4 regions of the Alkalihalobacillus phoenicis genome follow, and region 4 is predicted to be linked to each of the others. Evidence: riboswitches for the same ligand, from Rfam matches in the RefSeq annotation. Region 4 holds a riboswitch; each other region holds the start of a gene.
The links. A riboswitch is a leader RNA that binds a small molecule or an ion and turns the genes downstream of it on or off. The one in region 4 is predicted to bind S-adenosylmethionine.
Positions count from the first base shown of each region.

Region 1 (7,761 bases), 1.5 Mb from region 4:
TAAAAAGTATCGTAAAAAAAGCAACAACCTATGCGAAAACTGCCTTTACTTAAGGTGAACCATTCATTAAATAGTTTTGAAAATACATAAAACTCCAATAAATTACTTGCTCCTTCGTTTATTACACGGTACGCTTAAGAGTGATCAGAATATAGAGAAAATAGAGGAGTGGGCATTTTGAAGGCGATTTTTTTTGATTTAGATGATACTTTGTTATGGGATAAAAAAAGCATTCAAACAGCATTTGAAAAAACATCTCAACTAGTAGAAGAGAAATACGGCATAGGTGCAAGTGAGTTTGAGGAAGTGGCTCGTACGAAGGCGAAAGATTTATATAAAGGTTATGAAACATATGAGTTTACACAATTAATTGGCATTAATCCTTTTGAAGGGTTATGGGGCAAGTTTGAAGAGGATCATCCGGAATTTCAGAAAATGAATCATATGGTTTCTTCTTACCACCTTGATACGTGGAAGTCTGCTTTAAAAAATTTTCATATTGAGGATGAAGAGTTTGCTGGGAAATTAGTGAGAGCTTTCCGAAAAAATCGGAAAGAGAATCCTTTTTTATATGAAGAAAGCCTTGAAGTATTAGAACGTTTAAAAAAAGACTATCGTCTGTTATTATTAACAAATGGCTCTCCACAATTGCAAACAACAAAACTTGAGATTACACCAGAGTTAAGACCCTTTTTTGAAAAAATTATTATTTCAGGTGATTTTGGTCAAGGAAAACCAGAACCAGCAATTTTTCAGTTTGCTTTAAAAGAAATGAACTTAACAAATGAAGACGTACTGATGGTTGGAGATAATTTGATGACAGATATTCTTGGAGCCAATCGAACAGGAATTCAATCAGTTTGGTTAAACCGAGAAGATAAGAAAAAAAATGAAGTAAAGCCAACTTATGAAATTAAAGATTTACATGAGCTTTTCCCGCTTTTAGAGAAGTTATCCTCTAAAGGTTGATGGATAGCATACAATTGGAGGTATACATGCAAGAAGAACAACAAGTCGCGATTTTAGTTGGGGCTGAGCTTCAACATCATTCAAACCACGAGCGCTCGATGGAGGAATTAGAACAACTTGCCTTTGCTTGTGAAGTCGCAGTCGAAGCTAAAGTGTCACAACGTTTAGAAAAAATCAACCCATCAACATATATCGGAAGAGGTAAATTATTAGAGGTTAAACAAGTTCTTGCGGCAACGGATGCGAATTTAGTCATTTTTGATGATGAATTATCGCCATCACAAATTCGGAATACGGAACAAATTCTTGAGTGCAAAGTGATTGATCGGACCATTTTAATTTTAGATATATTTGCACAGCGGGCGAAAACAAAAGAAGCCAAATTACAAGTAGAACTAGCAAAATTGCAATATATGTTGCCTCGTTTAGTCGGCCTTCGCCAATCACTTGGACGGCAATCAGGTGGGGTAGGAACTACAAATCGTGGGGCTGGTGAAACAAAACTTGAGCTAGATTGTCGTAAAATCGAAGAAAAAATGTCGATTTTATCAAAAGAGTTAGAGCGGCTAGTAAAACAGAGACAAATTCAACGAGGACGCAGACAAAAGCAAGAAATGCCAGTTGTTGCCTTGGTTGGATATACGAATGCTGGGAAGTCTACGCTAATGAATGCATTTTTACAATTCGGTACAGACGCAAGTGACAAAAAATATGTATTTGAAGAAAACATGCTCTTTGCGACTTTAGAAACGTCCGTTAGAAAAGTAACATTGCCGAAAAATCGTTCCTTCCTTTTAACAGATACGGTTGGGTTTGTTAATAAACTTCCTCATCACCTTGTGAAAGCATTTCGTTCGACATTAGAAGAAGTGAAGGAAGCCGATTTATTGCTCCATGTCGTTGATTATTCCAATCCAAATTATGAGCAACAAATCCAAGTCACTAATGAAACCTTAAAGGAAATCGGTGTGGAGAACATCCCGATGATCTACTTGTTTAACAAAAGTGAACTCGTTGACAATAAATTTCACATAAATCGTGAAGATTCTATTTACGTCTCAGCAAGAGAGAAAAAAGGGTTTGAAGCGTTATTACAAACGTTAGAATTGTCTTTATTTGCAACCGATGTAAAAGTTGAGTTCTTATTTCCATATACGGCAGGAGAACATGTTCACTATTTTCAAAATCATGCCGATGTGCTCGAAATGGAGCATCAAGAAACAGGTACTTATATGAAAGTCATTTGTCGCTTAAAAGATAAACAAAAATATGAACAATTTATGATAAAAACCGTCTAATTTCTGGGCGGTTTTTTTTCGAGTGGAGAGTAAGTGGCGCAGGACGGAAAGGGAATCATAGGAGGTCAATGAAGCTAAAAGCGATTGAATCAAAGCCACAAAGGGAATCATAGGAGGTCAATGAAGCCAAAAGCGATTGAATCAGAGCCACAAAGGGAATCATAGGGATTCAATGAAGCCAAAAGCACATGAATCAGAGCCGCAAAGGGAATCATAGGAGGTCAATGAAGCCAAAAGCGATTGAATCAGAGCCACAAAGGAAATCATAGCTGCACTATGAAGCCAAAAGCGATTGAATCAGAGCTGCAAAGGGAATCAAAGGAGGTCAATGAAGCCAAAAGCACATGAATCAAAGCCACAAAGGGAATCATAGGAGGTCAATGAAGCCAAAAGCACATGAATCAGAGCCGCAAAGGGAATCATAGGAGGTCAATGAAGCCAAAAGCGATTGAATCAGAGCCACAAAGGGAATCATTGGGGTTCAATGAAGCCAAAAGCGATTGAATCAGAGCCACAAAGGGAATCATAGGAGGTCAATGAAGCCAAAAGCGATTGAATCAGAGCGGCAAAGGGAATCAGAGCTGCCCGATGATTTCAAATAATAGAGCAAAGAGGTGTATTCAAAGGATAATTTCATTTTTGGATGGTGAAACTACTCTTAACCAGTTTTTTGAGAGGGTAGGTTAAGATGAAGCTTCAATCACTTTTACAAGAATTGAATATGATAGTGGATGAGCCGAGCCTAAATGATATCGAAGTGACTGGCTTGCATTTTCATTCCAAAAAAGTGGAGCCTGGTTTTCTTTTTGTGGCGATTAGTGGCTTTGATCAAGATGGTCATGATTATATTGCAGAAGCATGTGAACGAGGGGCTGTGGCGGTATTGGGTGAAGCCAAATTTATTCAAACGGATATACCTTATTATTCCGTCCACGATAGTCGAAGAGCTCTATCACGTTTAAGTGCGGCTTTTTATCAATTTCCAACAAATAAACATAAAGTGATTGGTATCACAGGAACGAATGGCAAAACGACAACATCTTATATGCTCAAACATATTCTAACCGAAGCAGGAAAGACATGTTCGCTTATTAGTTCTGTTAGTCATGAAATAAACGGAGAAACTCGGCCTTCTCATGTCACAACACCAGATGCGATAACGATTCAGAAGTTACTTGCCGAAAGTAAGGATGAATATGTGATTTTAGAAGTGTCTTCGCACGGTCTTGATCAAGGGCGGGTGAATGATGTTTTTTTTGATTATGCATTATTTACGAATTTAAGTCATGATCATCTTAATTATCATCCGACGATTGAGCATTATTTTTCAAGTAAAGTAAAACTATTTGACCAATTAAAACATAACGGAGAAGCGATAGTTGCTACATTTTCAGAGGTTTGGGGTGAAAGGGTAGTTGACTATGTGAAAAAGCAACACAAAAAAGTGACGACCGTTGGACCACAACATCATAATGATATCGTCTCTTCTTATGAAAATGAGTTTTCGACGTTATTTGAGTTAAGTAAATTTAATATGGAAATATCATTTGAACTGCCTGTTATTGGTGTTCATCAAAACCGAAATGCTTTATTAGCTTACGTAACTGCTGAAAAATGCGGGGTCACACCGAAAGAAATTAGAAAGGCCTTGTCTCAGTTTCCAGAAGTACCAGGGCGATTCCAACAAATGAAGTTGCCAAATGATTCAACAGCCGTTATAGATTATGCCCATTCACCTGAATCCATTGATGCTTGTTTAAAAACAATTAGAACCTACCGTCCGAATCGACTCTTTCATGTTTTTGGTTTTCGTGGCGATAGTGATGTTACAAAAAGAGAGGCAATGCTTAAGTATTCCTTCCAGCATAGTGACCACATTTTTTTAACCTTTGATGATTTAAATGGAGTAAGCGAAGAGGAAATGTCTAAAACCTTACTTGAGTTAAATGAAACAATCGGCAATCAAGCTATCATTATTACCGATCGAACCGAAGCGATTAAGTGTGCTTATTCTGAAATGGAAAAAGGAGATTGGCTTGTGATAACGGGTAAAGGTCATGAGAAGTACAAGCAAGTATTTAACTTACCTAGTGAGAATGATCAAGCGACATTACAATACCTTAAAGGAAAGAGTTCAACTAATTGATTTTTCTAAATAATCTGATAAAAAGAGGTAAAGTAAGATAATAAGAGAAAAATGGGTATTTACTCAAGAAAATCAACCTATTTGAAAATTTACAGTTTCTAAATAATATCTTAAAATAAGTTTAATTAAAGAAAGGAGAGACGTTAAAAAAACCTTCAGAAAGGATGTGAGTCCAATGACGTAGGTGAGCGAAGTGTACATTAGTCATGACATGTACATGGGGACTGGTAGACCATAAAGAGCAAACACATAAAATAATAGCAAAGCATAAACGTTTTAAAGAGGCTTTTGTGCAGTTGGAAGGGAATAGTAAGAATGTTAACGGTATATAGAAGTTAAAGACGACCCCAAAAAAACCATTTGATGGCGAGGGGTCGTTTTTTTATTTCTGCTTTAATTTTTCCATTTCTTCTGAGACAACAAAGGCTAGCTGATCATTTCCAAATAAAGAAAGAACTCCGAGTAACGTTTCATCAGCGATTTCACCTGCTTCTTCTTTTGAAACGGTTAATTCCTGAGTGTCTACTAGCAAAGAATTTTTTTGTTGGGATGGATAAGCCTTTTGATAAATTTCGAGCGGGTCTAAATCATGATTGATACACCATTGACTAAACACTAACACCATCATCTTTTCATCTTGCTGATATTGTTTGATGATTTGTTCCTCTATATTTTCTTTCAACGTAATTCCTCCATTACATAACATCTCTTTTGTAGGGCAGAATGAATGACGACTTTATTATCTCATCCCTGCTCCATTTAGACAACGCTAAGTATTCATAAGCAAATAAATGGACGAAAGGATTCATATCCATTACTCTTCTATATAACGAATTCAATAAGAAATCGTATGATATAAAAGTTTTGAAGGAGTGCTATAAATGGAATCCACTAAAACATTACAAGATATTCGTTTATCTGTCTTAGATCTCGTGCCCATTCTAGAAGGGAAAACGGTACAAGAAGCGTTTCAATCAAGTGTAACATTAGCTAAAAAAGCCGAGGAGCTTGGTTTCCACCGCTTTTGGGTCGCCGAGCATCATAATATGCCTGGAATAGGGAGTTCAGCCACTTCAGTTGTCATCGGCCATATCGCTGGCCAAACAACATCGATTCGTGTCGGTGCTGGTGGAATTATGCTTCCGAATCACTCTTCTTTAATGGTTGCTGAGCAATTTGGAACATTAGATGCCATTTATCCAGGGAGAATTGATTTAGGTTTAGGACGTGCACCAGGGAGTGATCAACAAACAATGCGAGCGGTAAGAAGAGGGTTAGGGACGACGGGTGATGAATTTCCTGATCAATTAGAAGAGTTAAGGCAATATTTTGACCCGAAACGCTCGCCTTTCCCACCAGCTGTAAGAGCTTACCCAGGCGAGGGACAAAATATTCCGATTTGGTTATTAGGTTCAAGTGGGTTTAGTGCAAAACTAGCGGCGGAATTAGGGTTACCATTTGCGTTTGCTAGTCATTTCTCCCCTGAATTTACATTGCCAGCCTTAGATATTTATCGTAGTAACTTTAAACCTTCTGATGTGTTAGATAAACCTTATGTGATGGTCGGAAAAAATGTCATTGCAGCAAAGACGAATGAAGAAGCTAAATTTCTAGCTACTTCAATGGATCAGCAATTTTTAAGTTTAATTCGGGGGCGTCCCGCAAGACTTTTGCCACCAAATGAAGATTTAACTGACCATCTAACGATCCATGAACGAGCAGCATTAGATAAACGAGGGGAATCAACCATTGCAGGAGATAAAGAGTTTATCCAAAAAGAGCTTCAATCTTTTTTAACTGAAACAGATGCGGATGAAATCATTATTAACTCGATGATTTATGATGAGGATGCACGTTTGCGTTCATTTAAAAGTATTGCAGAAGTAAGCAAAGTTAAGCATTCTTGAGCTAAGTGTACTGGTCACCAGTTACCCAATTGATGAGTTTATGCTCTCTTCAAATGTCGATCCATTTGAAGGCATAATTTTTAGACTATTTTTAAAAAAAGGATTGACCTACTTACTATTAAGACTTATAATACCAATAAGAATAATGAGAATTAAATGAATAGCTCTTATCGCGAGTGGTGGAGGGACTGGCCTGATGAAACCCAGCAACCGTTTTCTAAGGAAAATTGGTGCTAATTCCTGCGAATCGATTTTATGATTCGAGAGATAAGAGAGGATTTTACATAAAAACCTCTCTTAGTAGAGGTTTTTTTCTTTTGGTAGAAAAATCCACGTATAAGCAGTTATACATAACATGGGTTTTTAACTAAATAGTCAAGCATTAGGGGGAATAAAGATGAGAAAAAGTAAATGGAGATTAGGAGCAACGATCGCTCTTTTAACAACTGTTTTGTTAGTAGGTTGTGGTTCAAATGATTCCAATGATAGTGCGAGTGGTCAGGAGAAAGTCGATGATGACAATGTCAGCTTTGAGAATGTTCCAGAACGTTTTGCTAATGGTGAAGGAGCAAAAATTAAAGTGGTTCGTAAAATTGGTGGGGATGATCACACCGCTCAATTTTTAGCTGGAGCGAAAGAAGAAGCAGAAGCATTAGGTTTTGAAGTTGATGTATTTACGGCGAATGGTGATTCGGCAAGGTTCCATGACGCACTAACTCAAGATGTAGATAAATATGATGGGTTTATTATTTCACATGGTGATGATGAAGCGACAGTAGCGACTGTACAAGAATTAAGGGAAAAAGGAAAAAGTGTGGTTGCATTTGACTCATTAGCTGATTTACAAGAGATTGAAGGGGTAACCTTAACGTCACAAGATGATGAAGCGTTAGCTGATTTGGCTTTAGGACAACTTGTAGAAGATTATGATGGAGAGGCAAACATTGTCTATCTTTGGGTGGACGGTTTTGCTCCAATGGTTCGGAGAGATACTGTGTATAAACAATTTTTAGAACAATACCCTGGGTTAAATGAATTAGAACGTTTTGGAGTGGCTACTGATGATACATCTGTTCAAACTCAAAACGCGGTTGCGGCGATGCTAAATAAATATCCCCAAGGTGAAATTGACGCAATCTTCGCAACATGGGATGCGTTTGCAATTGGTGCCGCACAAGCGATTCGAGAAGCCGGTAGGGATGAAGTGAAAATTTACGGAATTGACGTTTCAAATGCTGATTTACAAGAAATTCAAAATGAAGCTAGTACGTGGAGTTATACAGCAGCTGTCGATCCAAAATTAATTGGAGCGGTTAATGTACGAATTTTAGCGAAAAAGCTTGCAGGTGAAGAAACACCAGAAACCTTTGACTTAGAAGCATCCTTAATTTCTCAAGAAGATTTGTTACAAGCGGACGAGTCAGTTAATATGATAAACCTT
Region 1 is NZ_CP154853.1:1,874,546-1,882,306, reverse strand. Features, by position in the region: gene AA0017_RS08900 (HAD family hydrolase) at 175-969, shown strand; gene hflX (GTPase HflX) at 996-2,267, shown strand; gene AA0017_RS08890 (UDP-N-acetylmuramoyl-L-alanyl-D-glutamate--2,6-diaminopimelate ligase) at 2,956-4,413, shown strand; gene AA0017_RS08885 (hypothetical protein) at 4,796-5,119, opposite strand; gene AA0017_RS08880 (LLM class flavin-dependent oxidoreductase) at 5,295-6,320, shown strand; SAM riboswitch class I at 6,485-6,594, shown strand; gene AA0017_RS08875 (sugar ABC transporter substrate-binding protein) at 6,718-7,761, shown strand, end outside.
Region 1: linked by a shared signal. The riboswitch ahead of AA0017_RS08875 (sugar ABC transporter substrate-binding protein) and the one ahead of metK (methionine adenosyltransferase) in region 4 are both predicted to bind S-adenosylmethionine.

Region 2 (7,761 bases), 190 kb from region 4:
TTTCCAGAACATCTTCACCATTCATATGAATCGAACCACTAGTGATTTCATATTTAGGATGCCCCATAATAGCTGATGCTAAAGTAGATTTTCCTGTTCCGTTAGGTCCCATGATCGCATGGATTTCTCCCCCTTTAATTTCTAGGTTAAAATCTTTTAGGATTTCTTTACCTTCTATAGATACTTTTAAATTTTCGATTTTCAAAAATGGTGCTGTCATGACTTTACCTCCGTTTAATCGCGTCGATTCGCGTACATTTTTAGAATTGAATCATTATCAATCTATTCTCATTATCATTTTATAACAAATTTAATCTAAATTCAAGTTCAGCAAAATAGGGGACAAATGAATTATTCACAATCCAAAACGAAAAAATCCCTTTATTTCACTAGAAAATCTGACTACTTTTAATCATGAACATAATGAGAAACCTCTATACAATTTATTCCCAAAAAAACCCCATCAAAATCAATAACGCTTAATTAATTGAGAAAAGGGTGTTTTCTAAATGAAAGAAACAGAGTGATTCAAACTCACTCTGTTTCTTTATATTTTATGCTTGCTTCTATTACTTGTCCAGTGAATCGACCATTTTTTTCGTCATTTCATATTCTTTTTCTCTATCTTTCTCCACTTGTAGCCTTTTTTCAAAACTGTTATTATATTCCGCCATGCTCATTCCGTGTGATTGCTGTAATCCCTTTTCCATTTCTGGTGAATGTCCATTCTTTTGCGGTTGAATAATCAATCAATCCCTTCGGTTATTTACATCTATGATCGTATCATTAGTGATATAATCTCACAAACTTCACTAGATGTACTGACATAGGTTCTATCCCCTTCAAATAGAAGCACGAAACATAAGCTTCCTTTTATATGTATATCGATTCATTTCCTCCCTTATCCTCTTTTATCCGCCGTAAACCTTTAGGAAGATTGATTAGAATCACCAGAATTTGAATTAGAGTTTGAATTTTGTTCGAATTCCGATAAGGCTTCCAAAACAAGAGTGACCGCTTGACTCATCGCTGCTCCCCCACCAAAAGCAGCTGTCACCGCAATTGCTTCTAGTACTTCTTCTTCTTTACAACCTTCATCAAGGCATCCTTTCGTATGGTAAATCATACAATATTCATCCTGGGCAATAACACTTACGGCCAAAGCAATCAACTGCTTCTCTCTTAAGGTAAGCTTTCCTTTTTCAAAACATGCTTCTGTAAACGCATTATATTTTTTGGCAATATGAGGCATTTTTTTTGAAAATTTTTGGGTTCCTTCTTTATATTCCTGCAAAGCGAGTGCAATCGGACTTTGTGGATCTTGCTGTTGCTGACTCCCTGACATCGTTATCCCTCCATTCACCTATTTACGTCAATAGTATGAGATAGCCCGAGGTCGATTATTCTAAATAAGCGAAAAAAGATATTTTGTCCTGCCCTTTCCTTAGGTCACTGAAAAAGACTATTCGTTAAAAATGGTTACAGTAGTTAGCTATACTCCGCTGGCTCCATACCCTACGCGTTCGAGGCCACTGAAAAACTCTGAGCATTAGAAATGTGGCTATATCATTTAGTTTACTCCACTCGCTTCATGCCCTACGCGTTCCGCGGGTGAACCGGGAGTCTCCAAACATTCCACTCGCTACCCTGTTAAAGATGAGCATGAGACTTTTTCAGGGGCTTACCCTTTCCACTTGCAGGAATCGGCTCCCACCCCTTCCACTAGTTAGAGATCATCTCCTGGCATGAGGTAGGTCTCTTTTTTCGCGTCTCATCCACCATTAGGCCATAATAAAAAGCAGACGAGGTTTTAATTTCCTCGTCTGCTTTATGAAAAGCTACTAGCCCATTAATCCACTAAAGAAATAACGGCACCATTATATTTTTCTTGAATAAATTGTTGAATTTCTTCCGACTGAAGTACTTCTAAAAGCGTTAAAATCGCTTCACTATTTTCGTCTTCAGAACGGACAACTAAAAGGTTTCCTTGTAATTTATCATCGGATTCAAAAGCAATTCCATATTGATCAATATCAACATTTCCTTCAAGGGCATAGTTTGTATTAATCGCGACAGCATCACCTTCGCCTGATTCAAATGATGGAGCGAGCATTCTAGCTTCAACTTGTCTTGAACCAAACTTTAAATCTTTCGGGTTTGATGAAACATTATCAATCGTTGCTAATTCGCCTTCTTCGACATCAAGTTCAATTAAACCAGCATCCTCAAAAATCGGCAAAATACGTCCATGATCACTTATTGAATCACTTAAAATAATTTCAGCACCTTCTGGAAGCTCATCTAAACTTGCATAATCTTGAGAATAAATTCCAATAGGTTCAGCATGTACAGAACCTACGCTAACAAAATCATAGTCATATTCAGAAATTTGTTGAGCTAAATAACCTGGTGTTTGGAAGTAGTTTGCATCTAAATCCCCTGACTCTAATTCCTGATTCGGTAAAATGTAATCAGAGAATACAACAATATCTAGTTCAATTCCTCTTTCAGCTAAAATCGGCTCAGCCGCTTCAAGAATTTCTTGGTGCGGAACTGCTGAAGCACCAATTCTAATTGTTTCTACTTCTGCTGCTGAATCATCCCCATCACCAGCTTGATTATCATTACCTTCATTGTCACTACCGCATGCTACAAGTGCAAGTGTTACAGCGACCGCTCCTAGTGTACGAACAAATTTTTTCATACATTTCTCCCCCTCTTATCGTTTATCTGTTTTATTTGTTAAAAAGTCACCAATTGCTTGAATCACAAAGACAATAAGCAATATAGCAACTGTTGCAACCACCATTAACGATGAATTATTTCTTTGCCAACCTTCAAGGAAAGCGAGATGTCCTAATCCACCTGCTCCTATTACTCCCGCCATTGCTGTAAAACTAACAAGTGAAATACTTGTTACTGTAATTCCCGATATTAAGGCTGGCATTGATTCTGGCAATAAAACCTTCCAAATAATACGAAAGTTTGAAGCCCCCATTGAGTGGGCCGCTTCAATGACCCCTTTATCGACTTCACGTAAAGCAATTTCAACCAATCGAGCATAAAATGGTGCAGCTCCTATTATTAAAGCTGGTAAGGCTGCAGTTGCACCAAGGATGCTCCCCATCAACATTCGAGTAAATGGCATAAGTAATATAATGAGAATAATAAATGGAATCGAACGGAAAACATTGACAATCGATGCAAAAATAAAGTTAATAACCTTACTTTCCCACATATTCCCTTTACTCGTTAAATAAAGCATCAAACCTAAGAAAATCCCGATTACGAATGAGGCAGCAACAGAAATTCCTGTCATATAAAGCGTTTCTTTTATAGCTTCCCATAAAAGATCCCATTTCACATCAGCTAAAAACTCTTCAACCACGCTCGATCACCTCCCATTCGACTTGCTCACCTTGAATGAAGGTAATCGCTTTGTCTATCTCTTCTTTATCACCTGTTAAATGGATAAAAAGAGTCCCGTATGAGCTTTCTCTAGTTTTCGAAATTTTACCTTGCAATATATTCACATCAACTTGATATTTGCGAATCAGCTCAGTTATCAGTGGGCGCTCTGCCCCTTCCCCAACAAATGTAAGCTTAACGACCTCACCATCTATCCCTTGCTGTAGCCAATGTTCGAGTGACTCCATCGTTTCTTCAGGTTCAGTTATTTGTTTGACAAATTCCTTCGTCATATCTTGCACTGGTTTGCGGAAGACATCAAGGACAGGTCCTTGTTCCACAATTTTCCCTGCCTCCATGACGGCAACTTGATGACAAATTTTGCGAATCACATGCATTTCATGAGTAATCAAAATAACGGTCAAACCTAACTTTTGATTAATATCAACAAGCAATTCTAAAATGGAGTCGGTCGTTTTTGGGTCAAGAGCTGATGTTGCTTCATCACATAATAAAACCTTGGGATTATTTGCAAGTGCTCGTGCAATTCCGACCCTTTGTTTTTGTCCCCCACTTAGCTGTGACGGATAACTCCCACCACGACCTTCAAGTCCAACAAGTGATATTAACTCTTTAACTCGTTCTTCTCGTTCCTTTTTTGGGACTCCAGCAATCTCCAATGGAAAAGCAATATTATCAAAAACGGTGCGGGACCATAGTAAGTTAAAATGTTGAAAAATCATCCCTATTTCTTGTCTGGCTTTTCTTAACTGAGGTTTTGAAAGCTTTGACAATGATTTACCCGCTACGACAACTTCACCACTCGTTGGTCTTTCAAGCATATTTAACATCCGAATAAGCGTACTTTTACCAGCACCACTATACCCGATAATGCCAAAAATCTCGCCTTCATTTATTTGAAGATTAATTCCATCAACCGCATGTACTGGACCATCCTTTGTAAAAAAAATCTTTTGGATGTCACTTAAATTAATCACGTTGTTTCTTGCCTCCTGACAACTTCTCTATTCTTTACCCAAATATAGGTCTGAACATTTATACATTATCTGAATTTAAAAGTGCAAAAAAACCTTCTTCTCACCAATCCAGATGAAAAGAAGGCTTTAACCTTAATCTCATCTTTCAAAGCAATTTGCTTTGCAGGATTTAGCACCGCGAAAACGAAATCATTCGTTTTACGGTTGCCGGGTTTCATCGGGCCAGTCCCTCCACCTCTCTCGATAAGAGCTATAAATGTTATGTTCATTTTTGTTTGACTTATCGTAACACGCTCATAATTTTGTTGTCAACCTTTTTTACACAAGTAGTCTGACCTTTATAATCGGTTTAGTCTTATAATTCATTATTTTCCGTCTTTTTTATTGTTATTTAGCACCAACCGCCATCACAGTTTTCTACATAAGCTTTTATTTGTTCTGGATGAGCATTTTCGAAATGGTATATTTTATCATTTTCAAAAACGAAACCTTCTCTCATTTTCCGCTTGAGACCATCATCTGTTTCTGTCACCATCCCAATTTTTATCTCACCCATATAAAGATTTAATTGCCCCTCTTCATATTTACCGATTATTTTGTTCGTCACATCCACTTTATCTAAATTCATTTTCTGTTCCCCCTCCTCACTCTTAAATTAACCTTCCTGCTAAGCTTGATACTGTTAGATTTGTGGGAAACAGGGGTGATTGTGGGTTAAGTTGATCATTTGCTTGTATAAAAAGTGATTGTAAGTAGGTAGGCGGGGTTCGTCATGCTTAATTACATATCATCACCGGCCAAATTGCTGAGACCACTGAAAAATGGCAACATTAGTTAGCTATACTCCGCCAGCTCCATACCCTACGCGTTCTGCGGGTGAACCGGGAGCCTCCTTGGTCGGCGTTCCTATGCTTTAATTTCACATCATCCCGGCCAAGTCCACTTAACGTATCTAAACCATCAAAAAAAGCACCAAAGCTTATCCCTTAGCTTCAGTGCCTTTTGCTCTTATTATTAATTAGTCTTCACTAATCATTTCTTCGTATTGCTCTGCAGACATTAAGTTTTCAATCTCAGACTTATCAGATGGTTCTACAACGATCATCCATGCTTTTTCATATGGAGATTCGTTTACGAACTCTGGAGAATCATCTAAGTCTTCGTTTACTTCTACTACTTTTCCACTTACAGGTGCATATAGTTCAGAAACTGTTTTTACGGATTCTACGCTACCGAATGGCTCGTCCGCTTCAATTGAATCTCCAACTTCAGGAAGTTCAACAAATACGATATCGCCAAGTTCTGATTGGGCAAAGTCTGTAATCCCGATACGAACGTTTCCGTCTTCTGTTTTGACCCACTCATGTTCTTCTGAATACTTTAATTCCTTTGGTAAATTACTCATTAGATGAATACCTCCAATATTTTTTGCGTTATGTAATACGTTCTTACTAAACACTATACCTTTTTTTTGAGAAAATGAAAATCCTTGATTGTATCATTTCCAAATTTGTTCAAACTCTGCCTCTTTAAAACCAACTGTTACTCGCTTACCGTCCGTTGTGATCGGACGTTTAATCAACATACCGTCCGTTGCAAGTAAACGTAATTGTTCTTCTTCATTCATATCCTTAAGCTTGTCTTTTAAACCGAGTTCACGATATTTTTGACCACTCGTATTAAAGAATTTCTTTAATTCAAGTCCACTCTTCACATAAAGTTCCTGCAATACTTCTTTAGAAGGCGGCTCCTCGACAATGTGAATAGCTTCAAATTCAATTCCGTTGCCCTCCAGCCATTTTTTCGCATTACGACAAGTTCCGCACTTTGGATAATGATAAAAAGTTAGGCTCATTTATAATCACTCCTCTTTAATAATCATTATAATTATTATCCAACTGTTTTTCAATCTTTCTCAATCAATTTAGCCTTTATCGACAAATTTGAAACAAATTCTGTTCATTATACTTGCTGTATTAAGTAATCGCCAACCATTTGATAGCATTAATGTGATGTGTCAATGAATTTCTATTCGCTTTATAATGCTCTTCTTATACAGACACTATTCTCACAGAAAGAACTCCTAACCGAAGATTCCTTTGGTCGGAGTTCTCACTCAAATTACCTATTAAGCACCTTCTTCAACTAAAAACTTAGCGATTTCACGTTTTGTTTTAATCGCATTGATTGGGTTTGCTTTTGTCAATTTGCGGACGATTGATAACATCGTGCGGAGATTATCGCCTGATTCCACGTTGCTAAGTGTTTCTTTAGCAAGGTTGTCAATCTTCTTGAGGGCTTCATGACAATATAACTCTGTCATCAAAATAAACTTCCTTGCTTTTTCTTCACCAACTCTTTCAATTTCTTTTTTCGTACGAGCTACTGCTGATTCCATTTGGAACACTTCAATTACAATATCGGCTACATTTGCTAACATTTCTTGCTCATCTTGCAGCTTATCTGCGTATTTTTGTGCAGCAGTTCCAGCAATCATAAGGAATAATTTTTTGCTGTTTTCAACGATCGCTTCTTCACGCTCAAGTGGTTCGCTCCCAATCTGTTTTGGCATAAGCATAAGCAGTTCTTTTTGTAATTCTGTTGCTTTTTCTAATAAAGGTAATTCACCTTTCATCGCCTTACGTAAAATGGTACCTGGAATTAAGAGACGGTTAATCTCATTTGTCCCTTCAAAAATACGATTAATTCGTGAATCTCGATAAATTCGTTCAACTTCATATTCAGCCATAAAACCATATCCGCCATGAATTTGAACCGCTTCATCCGCTACATAATCAAGCATTTCTGAGCCAGCAATTTTGGCAATCGAACATTCAACCGCGTATTCAGCAATCGCTTTAGCTGCATTTTGCCCAGATTCATCCTCCATATCGGAAAGTCTTTGCTCAAATAACCCTCCTGTTCGATAACAAGAACTTTCGGTTACAAATATTTTTGTGGCCATATTCGCCAATTTTTCTTGAATTAATGGGAAGTTGATAATGGCTGTCTTGAACTGCTTTCTTTCTTGAGCATAATCAAGAGCAAGCTTCAACGCCCTTTTTGATCCGCCTAAGCAACCAACTCCTAGTTTATAGCGACCAATATTTAAAATATTAAAGGCGATTAAATGTCCTTTTCCAATCTCCCCTAAAACATTTTCAACTGGTACTAACGCCTCTTCTAAAATAAGTGTTCTTGTTGAAGAACCTTTAATTCCCATTTTCTTTTCTTCAGGTCCAACCGATACACCTTCATATTCTCTTTCGACGATAAAGGCTGTAAATTTCTCGCCATCGATTTTCGCATAAACGACAAAAACATCCGCAAAACCAGCATTCGTAATCCATTGCTT
Region 2 is NZ_CP154853.1:177,955-185,715, reverse strand. Features, by position in the region: gene sufC (Fe-S cluster assembly ATPase SufC) at 1-220, opposite strand, end outside; gene AA0017_RS00815 (hypothetical protein) at 570-749, opposite strand; gene AA0017_RS00810 (carboxymuconolactone decarboxylase family protein) at 929-1,345, opposite strand; gene AA0017_RS00805 (MetQ/NlpA family ABC transporter substrate-binding protein) at 1,850-2,704, opposite strand; gene AA0017_RS00800 (methionine ABC transporter permease) at 2,720-3,319, opposite strand; gene AA0017_RS00795 (methionine ABC transporter ATP-binding protein) at 3,381-4,406, opposite strand; SAM riboswitch class I at 4,542-4,656, opposite strand; gene AA0017_RS00790 (YusG family protein) at 4,798-5,034, opposite strand; gene gcvH (glycine cleavage system protein GcvH) at 5,425-5,811, opposite strand; gene AA0017_RS00780 (arsenate reductase family protein) at 5,905-6,261, opposite strand; gene AA0017_RS00775 (acyl-CoA dehydrogenase family protein) at 6,535-7,761, opposite strand, start outside.
Region 2: linked by a shared signal. The riboswitch ahead of AA0017_RS00795 (methionine ABC transporter ATP-binding protein) and the one ahead of metK (methionine adenosyltransferase) in region 4 are both predicted to bind S-adenosylmethionine.

Region 3 (7,761 bases), 1.1 Mb from region 4:
GTTATCTTTTGAATTGACTTGTTTAATCCCCTTTTTCTTCCTAAAGCGTTTCTGCAAAAAATAGAACATAATAAAAAATAGATACAGTTCATAAATCAAAACAAATATTGAAGCTGGATAATTAAATGTCCATATTATATAGTCTGTCGGCACAAACAACCTTTTTTGAATAGCTCCAATTAAAAAATATATCCCTATGGTTAATAGAACTATAGCCATTATCATAAAAATATATAAGCCAATTTTTAAAAAAATTTTCAAGAAAACAACCCCTTCATACAAAACCTAACGATTAAAAATACCGCTCATCATTTTACTATATTCCCTAAATATGGTCATTACAGGTCAACAAAAGACTCTAAAGGAAATTTACGAACTAAAAAAAGCGGCAAAGACAATGAACTGTACTTTGACGCTTCAATCACTCTTATTAAAAAGAACCTCACTCTATGCTTGCTTTAACATACGAGGATTTCTTTTTGAATCTGTTTGGTTATTATCGTTTAAGCCGAGCGACTCCGCTGTGGAAGTGTGAATTTCTTCTAGAAGCTCAGGGTTATCCATTAATGTCACACCATAAGATGGAATCATTTCTTTTATTTTCGGTTCCCACTCTTTCATATGTTGCGGGAAACATTTTTCAATGACTTCAAGCATAACATGGACGGCAGTGGAAGCACCTGGAGAAGCCCCTAATAAGGCGGCAATCGAACCATCTTCAGCACTAATGACTTCGGTTCCAAATTGAAGCGTTCCTTTTCCATCAGCTTCCGTGTCTTTGATCACTTGCACACGTTGACCAGCAACTACTAAATCCCAATCATCACTTTTAGCGTTCGGGACAAACTCACGTAACTCTTCCATCCGTTGTTCTTTTGATAACATCACTTGCTGAATCAAGTATTTCGTTAATGACATATTCTTGGCTCCGGCCGCCAACATCGTAACCAAATTATCTGGTTTTACCGATGTTAACAGATCAAAGACCGACCCATATTTTAAAAACTTAGGTGAAAAACCAGCAAACGGTCCGAAGAGCAACATTTTTTTATTGTCGATAAAACGTGTATCCAGATGTGGGACAGACATTGGTGGTGCACCAACTTTAGCTTTCCCATATACTTTGGCATGATGCTGCTCTGACACATCTGGATTATTACAGACCATAAAAATTCCACTTACCGGGAAACCTCCAATATGCTTGCCTTCAGGAATACCCGATTTTTGTAATAAATGCAGGCTTCCTCCGCCGCCACCGATAAAGACAAATTTGGCTGTATGACGGTCAAGAGAACCGCTTTCATGATTCCGTACTTTTAATTCCCACAAGCCATCGCTCGTACGTTTTATATCTGTGACACTATGTTTATAGTTCATCTCGACACTTTGCTTCTCTAATTGATCAAACATCTTACGCGTTAAAGCTCCAAAATTGACATCTGTTCCAGAATCAATTTTTGTGGCCGCGATCACTTCATCCGATGGACGGTCATTCATAATAAGCGGAATCCATTCCATCAGCTTTTCCGCATCATCAGAAAATTCCATTCCCTTAAATAAAGGATTTTCTGAAAGCGCTTTAAAACGTCTCTTTAAAAAATCCACATTTTGTTGCTCTTGTACTAAACTCATATGAGGCAATAATCTGATAAAATCCTCTGGATTCTGAATCAGATTATGATTAACAAGATTAGACCAAAACTGCATAGAAACTTGAAACTGTTCATTAATTTTTATCGCTTTGCTAATGTCGACAGATCCATCCGGATTTTCACTCGTGTAATTAAGCTCACACAGTGCTGCATGCCCTGTTCCTGCATTATTCCATTCATTAGAGCTTTCCTCTCCTGCGTTTGAAAGCTTCTCAAATACTGTTATTTTCCAATCCGGTACTAATTCTTTCAGAAGTATCCCCAAAGTCGCACTCATGACTCCGGCACCAATTAATATAACGTCCGTTGTATTTTGTTTGTTCGTCATGTTTTCCTTCCTTATACGTTAAAATTCGCAGAAAGAATGTAAAACACTAGGTGTCCCACATCATTTCTAGATTAATTACCTAATCATATTGTATCACTATTGTTAGAAATTTAAAATATTTCTTGCGTTTTTACACAGAGTAAAAGTTTGTAAATACAGAAGTAATATGCGGTATGTTTATTATATATTTTCAATACATGGGAACAAACCCATAGCCAAATGAGAAAAATGGCTTAGTCTATATCATCGTCATCTTATTTTTAAATTTTTGTTGACTTTTTCACACAATCCCTCTAAGATAAAAATTAATTCTTGTAACAATTGAATAGCTATACATCATTTTCTTATCAAGAGAGATCGAGGGAAAGGCCCTATGACGTCTCGGCAACAGATTCTATATTAGAAAACTGTGCCAACTCCTACAAATGCTTAGGCATTTGAAAGATGAGAAAAAGATCGTTTCTTTTTATAGAATCCTTCTTTTTCTTATTTTTTGAGAAAAGGAGGGATTTTTTTGTTGGGTATTTTTATTAGGTGTTGTTATAAAATAGGTTGTTCATTTTCGAATCTAGTTTAGAAAGTTCGATGGATGCATCATTGTCTACAAAGAATTGAAGAACTCTTCAGGAGGTCAACACATGATTGAATTTATTGATGTTTCCAAGACTTTTATTCTCGGAAAACGAGAAGTCCATGCCGTTAAGAATGTTTCCCTATCGATTAACAAAGGGGAAATCTTCGGAATTATTGGCTTCAGCGGAGCAGGAAAAAGCACACTACTTCGCTTAGTAAACATGCTTGAACGTCCCACTTCTGGCACTGTTTTTATCCAAGATATAGATGTCAGTAAGCTATCTTCTAAGGACTTACGAACAAGACGACGTAATATTGGGATGATTTTTCAAAACTTTAACTTATTTAACTCACGTACAGTAGCTGGGAACATTGCCTACCCATTGAAATTGGCTGGTGTTCCCAAAAAAGAAGTCAATGAACGTGTAACAGAATTATTGAATTTTGTTGGACTTGCCGATAAAGCAAAAGATTTCCCCGATCAACTGTCGGGCGGACAAAAACAACGAGTCGGTATCGCAAGAGCTCTTGCCACTTCACCAGATATTCTTATCTGTGATGAAGCAACTTCTGCACTCGATCCAGAAACGACTGCTGAGATTTTAAAGTTGTTAAAAAAAGTAAACCGAGATTTTGGGATCACGATTTTATTAATCACCCATGAAATGCATGTTATCCAATCGATTTGTGACAAAGTAGCGATTATGGAAAACGGAGAAGTCATTGAAGCTGGAAGTGTGTTTGATACGTTCACTGATCCACAACATCCAACAACCCAGCGATTCATTCAATCGGTTCAACAAGACTTACCATCTAAAACTATTTTAGAAAAGTGGCGAACACGAGGTGGTGGGAAATTGTATCGAATCATCTTTAAAGGAGATGTTTCCAATGAGCCCGTTCTATCAACAGTTACTAAAGAACACGGTGTTGATTTTAATATCGTCTACGGTTCAGTGCGAGAGCTACAAGAAAAGCTGTTTGGAAACTTAATCATCTCCTTTATTGGAGAACAGACAGCGATTCAAAACGTATTAAATACACTAAAATCTATCGTGGAACTTGAGGAGGTAACAGAACATGAATGTTGATTGGACCACTTTTTGGCCCCGAATATTAGAAGGTACTGGGGAAACACTCATCATGGTCATCGCCACTCTCATTTTTGGCTCCATCATTGGAATCACGTTTGGACTGCTTCTCTTTGTCACGAGAGAAAATAATATTTTAGAAAATAAAATCGTCTTTCAAGTATTAAATATCATCATTAATATTATTCGCCCCATTCCATTTATCATCTTCTTAGTTGCCATCTCGCAACTTACTAGACTAGTAATGGGGACGACAATCGGAACGGCAGCAGCTATCTTTCCAATGACCATTGTCGCAAGCTTTACGATTGCCCGAGTCGTCGAAAACAACTTAGTCAGCATTGATCCTGGTGTCATTGAAGCCGCACAAGCGATGGGTGCTAGCCCGCTTCGCATCATTTTCACTGTTTTGATTCCTGAAGCACTCGGACCGCTCGTTTTAGGCCTTACTTTCGTAACAGTCATGCTCATCGATTTCTCAGCCGTTGCTGGAACAGTCGGTGGTGGTGGTCTTGGACATATCGCAATGACTTACGGCTACCAACGATTCGATGGAAGTGTCATGCTAGTAACGGTTTTAATTTTGATTATCTTGGTACAAGTGGCCCAATGGATTGGAAATACCCTTTCGAAAAAAATTATGCGTCGTTAATCTACGCCAAAAAATAAAGAAATTTAAATTATGAGGAGTTGTTTTGAAATGAAGAAATTTTCGATTTTATGTTTGACTATATTAACTGTTTTAGTGCTTGCTGCTTGTGGTAGTAATACGAGTGGTGCAGATAGTAGTGATGATGAACCCATCAAAGTGAAAATTGGGGTAAATGGTTCAGACGGTGCTCAGTGGCCGATTTTAAAAGAGAAAGCCGCTAAAGAAGGAATTGAAATTGAACTCATTGAATTTGCCGATTATACCTTGCCGAACAATGCGTTAGCACATGGAGAAATTGACATTAACGCTTTCCAACATATCGCGTTCCTTGGACAATATGTCAAAGAAAGTGGTGAAGACATTTTACCAATTGGTTCGACAATGTTTGCACCTATGGGTCTGTACTCAGAAAAGATTGAAGACATTTCCGAACTTAAAGAGGGTGATAAAATTGCGATCCCAGATGATCCTTCTAACCAAGCTCGAGCACTCCGTCTCTTGGAAAGTACCGATTTAATTAAACTGGCAGATGATTTTGGGATGTTTGGGGATCCTTCAAAAATTACGGAAAATAAATTGAACTTGGAAATCATCGCAATGACAGCTCAACAAACTCCACGTGTTCTACCGGACGTTGCTGGTTCTATCATAAATAATGGAGTTGCGGGTCAAGCAGGACTATCACCAGCTGATGATCCGATTTTGAAAGAAGATGAAGATAATGACGAGATCCACCCTTACGTTAACATCATTGCAACAAGTGCTGAAAATAAAGAGAACGAAACTTATAAACGTGTTGTTGAGCTTTACCAAGAAGCGGATATTGAACAAGCGATCAAAGAGGACACAAACGGCGGATCAATCCTTGTGAAATTAACGCAAGAACAATTAGATGCTGCTTTTGAAGATTTAAAAAAATAAACTTTGAGGGGGAGTTACAATGAGCGTTACAAACTACTTGAAAGACGTACTATTTCAATCCGTTGAAAATAACCGTGAGCTTTACATTAAAACGAGTCAAGACATTCATGCAAACCCTGAAATAGGAAATCAAGAAGTGTATGCTAGCGGGAAACATGTTGAGATTTTAGAAAAGGCAGGTTTTGAGGTCACAACAGCTGTTGCAGGACATGAAACATCCTTTTATGCAGTAAAGGATAGCGGACAAGACGGGCCAACTGTCGCTTTTCTGGCCGAATATGATGCCCTACCTGGAATCGGCCATGCTTGCGGTCACAACATTATTGGTACAACGAGTGTGGCTGCTGGTATTGCCCTTGCAGAAGCCTTACCTGAAATTGGTGGCCGTGTCGCCGTATTAGGCACACCAGCCGAAGAAGGTGGACCAAACGGGAGTGCAAAAGGAAGTTTTGTCAAACATGGCTATTTGAAAGATGTAGATGTTGCCCTTATGCTCCATCCTTCAGGAAAAACAGCCTTAACTGGTGAAACCCTTGCCGTTGACCCACTCGAATTTCATTTTTTCGGAAAACCTGCACATGCAGCCGGTTCACCAGAAAAAGGAATCAATGCACTGGATGCTGTCATCCAATTGTTTAATGGTATCAATGCCCTACGCCAACAGTTACCATCCGATGTCCGTATCCACGGCATTATTACACACGGTGGCGATGCACCAAACATTATTCCAGAATACGCCTCAGCCCGTTTTTATATTCGAGCTGAAACATGGAGTAAGACGGAGGAAGTATCAACAAAAGTCCGTGCTATCGCTGAAGGTGCTGCATTAGCTACAGGAGCAACGGTAAAAATTGAACGTTTCCAAAATGAAGTAAAAGATTTTGTCCTTAATTCCGTGTTGGATCAAACTTTGCACGAAGCACTCGAAGCACTCGGCGAAACCGTGCATACAGAAAAACGTAAAAGCAAAGGCTCCACAGATGCTGGAAACATTAGCTATGAAGTACCAACTGCCCACGGCTATATTAAAATTGGTCCAGATGATCTCGTTGGCCATACGGTCGAGTTCAGAGAAGCCGCTAAATCAGAGCAAGGCAATCAAGCTCTAATCACCGGGGCGAAATCACTTGCCTCTACTGGTTACCGTTTGCTAACCGATTCCGAACTTCTACACCGAGTGAAAAAGGAATACGATCGAGCCCTTACTGCAAAAGAATAAAGGAAAAAAGCTGAAATGGTGTCAAATCGTTTCAGCTTTTTCCCTGTATCACCTAGAGCTAATTAACTTCTTCTAAATATCGTTCATAAAAGTTTGTGATTCATCCTTAAAATAAAGTATAGTTAGTATCTATAATAAAACAATCATCTGATTAAGGGTGTGTCAATATGCGTATAAATAAATTCATAAGTGAATCTGGAAAAGCATCCAGACGAGGTGCTGATAAATTAATTACTGCTGGGAGAGTTACAATTAATGGAAAGCGTGCAACGATAGGTAGTCAAGTTGAACCTGGCGACGACGTACGAGTAGACGGAAATCAAATTCGAGTAGCGAGGAATAATGTTTATATTGCCTTAAATAAACCTGTAGGTATTACTAGTACAACAGAAAAAGGGGTAAAGGGAAATATTGTTGATTTAGTTAATCATCCATTAAGAGTATTTAACATTGGACGCTTGGATAAAGATTCAGAGGGCTTAATACTGCTTACGAATGATGGCGACATTGTTAACGAAATTCTACGTTCTGAAAATAAGCATGAAAAAGAATATATCGTTTCCGTAGACAGGCCCATTACTCCTGAATTTTTAAAAAGGATGTCAGAGGGTGTCAAAATATTAGGGACGAAAACACTTCCTTGTGAAGTCGTTCAATTATCAAAATTTGATTTTCAAATCATTTTAACACAAGGACTAAATCGTCAAATCCGCCGCATGTGTGCTGAACTTGGATACGACGTTTACCGATTACAAAGAACGCGTATCATGAATATTCATTTAGGTAACCTCCCTCCTGGACAATGGAAAGATTTGTCCAAAAAAGAGCGAACTCAATTATTTAGAGAATTAAACTATGAGCCAAAAGAATGGTAAAAATGACGGAACTTTGAGTTTAGATAGGATTGGCGTTTGAATAAGAAGAGTTGGATGACTTTAATTTCTAGTCATCCAACTCTTTTTTAGGTAGTTTTGTCCCTACCTCTTTCGTTCTATTTATTGAAATCATAGTGGATCATGTTTTATTCACCGCTCCGGAAAACATCTACTTTTTTCACCTCAGAACTTAAGGTTTAAGTATATCAAACCAAATTTGAATGGATGTACCTAAAATGAGTATCGCCAAAATCGATTGTAAAACCTTTGTATTCATTCTTTGCCCAAGTTTCGCTCCTAGAGGTGATGCCATGACACTGGCGATAATCATGACAATAGCTGGACCATAGAGCACTTGGTTAGTCACTACTTTCCCAACAGTAGCCCCGATAGAAGAAATAAACGTAACGGCTAGAGAAGTCGCAATCGTCACTCGTGTTGGTAGTTTAA
Region 3 is NZ_CP154853.1:4,204,350-4,212,110, reverse strand. Features, by position in the region: gene AA0017_RS19835 (hypothetical protein) at 1-153, opposite strand, end outside; gene AA0017_RS19830 (malate:quinone oxidoreductase) at 448-1,980, opposite strand; SAM riboswitch class I at 2,322-2,431, shown strand; gene AA0017_RS19825 (methionine ABC transporter ATP-binding protein) at 2,619-3,644, shown strand; gene AA0017_RS19820 (methionine ABC transporter permease) at 3,634-4,296, shown strand; gene AA0017_RS19815 (MetQ/NlpA family ABC transporter substrate-binding protein) at 4,345-5,217, shown strand; gene AA0017_RS19810 (M20 family metallopeptidase) at 5,237-6,436, shown strand; gene rluF (23S rRNA pseudouridine(2604) synthase RluF) at 6,604-7,311, shown strand; gene AA0017_RS19800 (sulfite exporter TauE/SafE family protein) at 7,502-7,761, opposite strand, start outside.
Region 3: linked by a shared signal. The riboswitch ahead of AA0017_RS19825 (methionine ABC transporter ATP-binding protein) and the one ahead of metK (methionine adenosyltransferase) in region 4 are both predicted to bind S-adenosylmethionine.

Region 4 (7,761 bases):
GTTTGTATTATTTGGTGTGCTATTTTATTTATCGACGATGTTGGAAGAGGAACATAATATTGAAGGCATCAAAAAAGGGATTGTGCTTGCTGTGCCCTTAACAGCATTATGTTGTAGTTCCTTTGTAACAGGCAAGTTAATCGGCCAAAATAAACAAAAAATGAAAGAGATGACGATCATCGGTTTAATCGGACTAACTTTATCGATTGCTGTGATTGCTTTTTCAGAAGATATTTATATTTTATTAACTTGTTTATTTATAAGTGGGATTGGAATTGGTTTTGCTTTGCCAAGCCTAGACGCTCTTGTCACGGAAGGCATTGTGAAGGAGCAAAGAGGCTCCGTTACTTCATTCTATAGTTCGATGCGATTTGTTGGAGTAGCTTTAGGTCCACCTATATTTACGTTGCTCATCAAAATATCACACCAGTTTTTATTTTTATCAAATGCTATTCTATGTTTGATTATTTTATTATTAGCGATATTTTTTATAGAAGGAGGAGAAAAGATCAAAATTACATGGTAAGCAATTGATAATGGACGTCATTGCCCTTTATACTGAAATGAAGAAGAGGGGCGGTGATGATCATTTATCAATTTACAGATTTAAATGGATGCTCTATTTCTTTACAATTTGCCCAAGGTTTGCCGCGGGATGTTAAACATGTTTGGATTCTTTGCCGTTTTGAGGAAAGCTGGCTGTTAACAAGGCATAAAAAACGAGGATATGAGTTTCCTGGTGGAAAGGTCGAAGAAGGAGAGAGTCTAGAAGAAGCTTGTCATCGTGAGGTATATGAAGAAACAGGGGCGATTATTGGGCGGTTAGATTATATCGGTTGGTATCGTGTGGAGGGCAATGGTCAGCTGTTCAATAAGGCGATTTTTTTGGCTGAAGTTGAGGTCGTTGAGGAGAAGGATGATTATTTAGAAACGAACGGACCACTTTTAATCAAACAATTTCCCGACAACCTAAAACAAAATCCAGAATATAGTTTTGTCATGAAGGATAAAGTTTTACCATTAGCCCTTCAGTACATAGAAAATAGGGACGATAGATGAACTAGAAAATGAAACTTAGCAGACGAGATAGGTTGGCCGACTCCTGGAGGATGAAAGGGGAGTTCACTGAAAAGGTCTTAACATCAACTTTAACTTAGAAATTAGTTTTTCGAGTAGATAGTCGCTCATGGATTCAAACTATTTTTTTATGATCCAAAACGTAGCCAGCGGAATACCGGAGGCTCCCGGTTCACCCGCGGAACGCGTAGGGTATGTAGCTGGCAGAGTATACAAAATCATCCAAACTTGATTCTAACTAACAGAACTTTTTCAGTGGTCACAGGAAAGGGGAGGCTGCAATCCATTGGCGTAGACAGTTCAGCTCCCGCCGGAGGGTCTGTGCCTTCCCTCTCACTTTTATAATATTCAAAAAGGGGCTGAACCCTCAAAGATCATTTTCATGACTTTTGGGACAGTCCCTTTTTTATTGTCCATTAAAATTGGATTAACTTTTTCTCGAGGAGCTCGACTAGTTTATACATGACAGTTGCTAAAACGGCAATCACAACTAAGCTCATTAAGACAAGGGTAAAATTGAATACTTGGAAGCCGTAAATGATTAAGTAGCCAAGCCCTTGTTTGGAGACGAGAAATTCCCCAACGATAACGCCAACCCATGAAAGGCCGACATTGACTTTTAATGTCGAAATAATCGTTGGCATCGAGGCCGGTAAGATCGCATTTCCAAATGTTTGTGCCTTTGATGCTCCAAATGTTTTTAACACTTTAACATAATTAGCGTCGACTTCTTTAAAGGCACTATAAACAACAATCGTAGTGATAATGACTGAAATTAAGGCCCCCATTGCTAAAATAGAAGTAAACCCAGGTCCTAGACCGACGATTAAAAGCGGACCAAGGGCAACCTTTGGCATTGAATTTAAGACGACTAGATAAGGATCAAGGACCTTAGAAGTAAAGGGGGACCACCAAAGGATAGCGGCAATGATGACCCCGACAAGGGTTCCGATAATAAAGCCAAGAATCGTCTCAAATAAAGTAAAAGATGTGTGTAAAAATAAACTTCCATCAGAGATGCGTGTGACAAGTAAATCCCAAATTCGTGACGGCATACTAAATAATAAAGGATCAATCCATCGCTGACGTGCTGCGACTTCCCAAAAAGTAAGGAAGGAAACGAGTATACTTATTTGAACAATAAAAACTTGCCATTTTTGTTTACGTAATGAACGTAAATAATTATCATGAAGTTTTCCGAGGTTCAAGGGATTCCATCTCCTCCCATATTAAGTTGAATTGCTCGGTATAAGCAGAAGTTTGACGTGCATCAAAAGGGATGAGTTCCTTTATTTCTTTTGGGATATCAAAAACACGATGAATCCGACCGGGTTTTGTATTTAACAAAACGACTCGATCAGACATCGAAATGGCTTCCCCGATATCATGTGTAACTAAAATCGCTGTTTTGCCTTCCCTTTTTAACGTTTTAAACACGAGATCTTCTAGCTTTAGCTTCGTTTGATAATCTAGAGCGGAAAAGGGCTCATCTAATAACATAAACGAAGGATCTGATGCGAGCATTCGAATCAGGGCAACCCTTTGTCTCATTCCCCCTGATAACTGGGCAGGGTACAACGATTTTTTGTCTAACAAACCCATCGCATCAAGTAAATTTAAAGCTCTTCTTCTTGAAGACTCATCTAATGAATGTCGAATATGCTGACCAATGGTGATATTACTTTCAATCGTGAGCCAAGGGAATAAATAGTCCTGTTGGAGCATGTAGCCGATATTGGTCGTTTTTGGCTCAATCCGCTTTTCATTTAATAAAATTTTTCCTTTTGTTGGCTTTAAAATACCAGAAATGAGAGAAAGAAGAGTCGTTTTCCCGCAACCACTTGGACCGATAATCGAGATAAATTCTCCTTCATTAATGGTTAATGAAATATCCTCTAATGCTAATGCTGCTTCCTCTTTTGTTAAGTAAATCTTCGAGACGTCTTGAATCGTTAATTTAGCCATCGAATCAGTCCAATACGCTTTCAGCGATACTTGTATTCACGAGCTCGCGGAAATCAATTTCTTTAGGGAGTTCTCCAGCTGCATCCATAATGACTTGAAGTTGAATCCAAGCTTCCTCTGTTAAGAGAGGATCAGTTGCATATGAGCCTTGAGATTGATAACGGTCCACAACTTGAGCAATTAACTCGACATCCGCATCTTCAAAAAAGGTAGCAATCGATTCAGCGATGACGTCACTTGATTGCTCTTCTACCCATTGTTGTCCTTTATATAACGCGCGAGTGAATGCTTCTAAAGTCTCTGTGTTTTCTTTAATAAAACTTTCTTTTGACATAAATCCTGTGTATGGCACAAGTCCGGATTCTTCGCCAAACGAGGCGACGATGTACCCAATTCCTTCATTTTCAAATTGAGTCGCTTGTGGTTCAAATAATTGAACAAAATCACCTGTCCCTGAGGCGAACGCACTTGGAATATTTCCAAAATCAATACTTTGAATTAATTCAAGGTCTTGATGAGGGTTAATTCCATGCTTTTTTAGTACATGCTCACCTACCATTTGTGGCATTCCACCGACACGTTGACCTAAAAACGTCGTATCACGTAAGTCCTCCCATTCAAATGAATCCATTTTCTCTCTGGAAACAAGGAAAGTCCCATCTGTTTGGGTAAGGGCAGCAAAGTTAACAGCAGGGTCATTTGCTCCTTGTGCATAGACGTAAATCGACGTTTCTGCACCTACTAACGCAACATCGGCTCCATCAGAAAGAAGAGTGGTCATCGTCGTATCCCCACCCCAAGTAGTCGTTAATTCTAAATCAATGCCTTCCTCTTCAAAAAAGCCTTCCGAAATCGCGGCGTATAAAGGGGCATAAAAAATTGAACGAGTTACTTCAGCTAGACGAATTTTCTGTAATTCTGCGTTTGAATTGGAGCAAGCAACGGGCAGCAAGATTAAAGATATCAGTAGAATGATCGAGGTCATTCGTTTTAAGAAAACCATCTGTTTCAACTCCTCAAAGGTTAAATATTTGTAATTGTGATAGTCTATGTAGGTGTACGTTATTGTGTGTTAGCCTAGATAATAAAGGTTGTGAAAAAATGTTACTTGCTCAAGTTAGAGTTCCTTCCCCACATCCACGCATTGAACTTTTTGAAATGACTTATTTGAGTGAAGGCTTAAAAGTGAAAGGTTATTTAGCGAAGCCCATAATGGCTAAAAGCTTGCCAGGTCTTCTTTATTTAAGAGGAGGAATTAAGAATGTCGGCATGGTACGGGTCCAACGATTAATTCAATGGGCCAGTGAAGGATTTGTGGTTATGGCTCCGTTTTATCGTGGGAATAAAGGAGGAGAAGGACAAGAGGATTTTGCTGGGGAAGATCGTTATGATGCGATTCATGCTCTCGATATATTAAGTGAGTTACCATATGTGAATGCCAATAGCCTCCATGCATTAGGTTTTTCTCGTGGTGGTGTGATGGCCCTCCTTACGGCGATTGAACGACCTCAATTAACGACATGTACCCTATGGAATGGGGTGACGGACATGTTCTTAACCTATGAAGAACGGGTCGATTTAAGAAGAATGCTGAAGCGTGTCATTGGTGGTACGCCGAATAAGTATCCCGAACGTTACGAATATAGAAGCCCGATAAGTGAAATGAAAAAAACGAATATCCCGATATTAGTTATTCATGGTGAAAAAGATAAACATGTTTCGGTCGAGCATTCAATTCGATTAGAAAAAGCATTAGGTGACCAAGTAGAAGCTTGGTACTTTAAAAAATTTCCCCATCATTTCCCTGTTAAAGATCAGCAGAAGGTTTTGGGAAAGGCAGCAAAGTGGATGAAATCACAAGAAAAGAGAAAACTAAACGAATAGACGTACGTAGGGAATTTTGTATAGGAAAAAACTTGATCCAAAAGAAACGCTAGAGATCGTTGACAGTCACCCTGATCTGCGTTATGATATGTCCCGAACGGATACTCTTATCCTGAGTAGGTGGAGGGACAGGCCCGAAGAAACCCAGCAACCATTACTTCATTGAAAAGAAGTGAAAAGGTGCTAACCTGCAAGGTATATTCCTTGGACGATAAGAGGCGAAAGGTAAACACTCCAACCCTTTTCCTCACTGTGTGGAAAGAGGGTTTTTATCGTTTATATTTGTCTAAAATACGTCTTCGATTGTTTTTACTCCCACAATCGGAAATGAGTGCCGTCACAATTTTTCGCCCATGACTGTTTGTTGGTTATGTGCAGAGGAGGAAAATAGAAATGGTTTTAAAAAGTAGACGTCTATTTACATCAGAATCAGTAACGGAAGGACATCCAGATAAAATTTGTGATCAAATTTCGGATGCCATTCTTGATGAAATTTTGAAAAGTGATCCAAACGCACGTGTTGCTTGTGAAACATCAGTAAATACAGGACTTGTCCTTGTAGCTGGTGAGATTACAACGAGCACATATGTCGATATTCCGAAAATCGTTCGTGAGACGATTAAAGGGATCGGTTATACTCGTGCAAAGTATGGTTTTGATGCAGAAACTTGTGCCGTTTTAACATCTATTGATGAGCAATCAGCTGATATCGCTCAAGGTGTTGACCAAGCATTAGAAGCACGTGAAGGCCAAATGACAGATAAAGAAATCGAAGCAATTGGTGCAGGGGACCAAGGGTTAATGTTCGGTTTTGCGACAAACGAAACAGAAGAATTAATGCCATTACCAATCTCATTAAGCCATAAATTATCTCGTCGCCTTGCTCAAGTACGTAAAGAAGAAATTCTTGATTACTTACGTCCAGATGGAAAAACGCAAGTAACGGTAGAGTATGATGAAGATGGAAAACCAGTTCGTGTTGATACAATTGTTATTTCCACACAGCATCATCCAGAAGTAACATTAGAGCAAATCGAAAAAGATTTAAAAGAACATGTTATTAATGAAGTCGTTCCTGCTGAGTTAATTGATGCAAGTACAAAATACTTCATTAACCCAACTGGTCGATTTGTTATTGGTGGACCTCAAGGGGATGCTGGCTTAACAGGACGTAAAATCATCGTTGATACGTACGGTGGTTACGCTCGTCACGGTGGCGGTGCGTTCTCTGGTAAAGATGCAACTAAAGTAGACCGTTCTGGTGCTTATGCAGCTCGTTATGTAGCGAAAAACATCGTGGCAGCAGGTCTTGCTGAGAAATGTGAAGTTCAATTAGCTTATGCTATTGGTGTAGCTCGTCCGGTATCGATTTCAGTTGATACATTTGGTACAGGTGTTGTTTCAGAAGAAGTTCTAGTTGAATTAATCGCTGAGAACTTTGATCTTCGCCCAGCTGGTATCATCAAAATGCTTGACTTACGTCGCCCAATTTATAAACAAACAGCTGCATATGGACATTTTGGCCGTACAGATGTTGCATTACCTTGGGAAAGCACAGATAAAGCCGCAGTGTTAAAAGAACAAGCTAAATTAGCGAAGTAATATTTTAAGAAATGTAAAATAAATATAAAAAAAAGCTAAATCGTTGTGAGCAACGATTTAGCTTTTTTATATTTAATCAGTTAAGTGGGAAAGTCCTTATCAATGCAGGAGCAGCGCTGTTAATTGAATATACGAAAGTGAAGGGCCACCCTTTTAACCAACATCGCCCAGTTTATGTAGATATTTTTATAAAAAGGAGAGTATGTGAAGAGGTTCAATCGGTAAAAATGAAAATAGGGAGGTGAATGAAAATGGCGACTGATGTATTATGTGAAGTAAATAACTGTGTTTTTTGGGATAATGGAAATCGGTGTAGTGCCGATAAAATTTATGTAGTTAGTCATAAAGGAAAAAAGGCGAACAAAACTGAAGAAACAGACTGTAAAACGTTCGAACCAGAACATATGGGATAAGTTTTTTCAGAAGCAAATTTTCCTGAATGGCTACAAAATGATCTCGTCCATTAGGATGCGGTGATCATTTTATATTCATCTGCAAAGTCTATGCTCAAGACGATTAATGATGAATAGAAAAGGAAGACTTTGTTAGGGGGGAGGATGATTGGTCTTCCCCCCCTACTTATAATATTGATTATCATTATCAATATTATACATAGTAGGTGCAAGTAAAATTATTTATATAAGATAAACTTCAGCATAGCGATTATTTCTGTTGTAATGATTTATAAAATTGGCCTTTATCACGATAATCTTTAACAATTCGTTTCATCTCTTTTTTATCTTCTTCATTAATTTCACGAATGACTTTCGCTGGCCGACCGAATGCAAGAGTGTTAGGTGGAATTTTTTTACCTGGAGGGACTAAGCTACCAGCCCCAATAAAAGCACCTTCTCCTACTTCTGCTCCATCTAAAATCGTTGACCCCATCCCTATTAAAGCTCTTTTTTGAATGATACAGCTATGTAACATGACTTGATGTCCAACGGTTACTTCATCTTCAATAATTAACGGTTTATTTGGACTTTGATGCAACATGGATTGATCTTGAATATTAACACGTTCACCAATGATAGTCGGAGCGACATCTCCACGAATGACCGTTTGAAACCAGATACTCGATTCTTTTCCAATGACAACATCTCCTGTTATCGTAACATAATCAGCAATAAAGGCTGACTCTGCGATAACAGGTTTTTTTCCTTTGTAAGCGTAAATCAAATTATTCATCTCCTTTGTCTTTTTACAGAAAAACGATATACTTATTTTATCATT
Region 4 is NZ_CP154853.1:372,661-380,421, forward strand. Features, by position in the region: gene AA0017_RS01700 (MFS transporter) at 1-526, shown strand, start outside; gene ytkD (RNA deprotection pyrophosphohydrolase) at 583-1,059, shown strand; gene AA0017_RS01710 (ABC transporter permease) at 1,494-2,285, opposite strand; gene AA0017_RS01715 (ABC transporter ATP-binding protein) at 2,263-3,042, opposite strand; gene AA0017_RS01720 (ABC transporter substrate-binding protein) at 3,047-4,045, opposite strand; gene AA0017_RS01725 (alpha/beta hydrolase family protein) at 4,144-4,926, shown strand; SAM riboswitch class I at 5,031-5,144, shown strand; gene metK (methionine adenosyltransferase) at 5,320-6,528, shown strand; gene AA0017_RS01735 (DUF1540 domain-containing protein) at 6,780-6,941, shown strand; gene AA0017_RS01740 (gamma carbonic anhydrase family protein) at 7,192-7,707, opposite strand.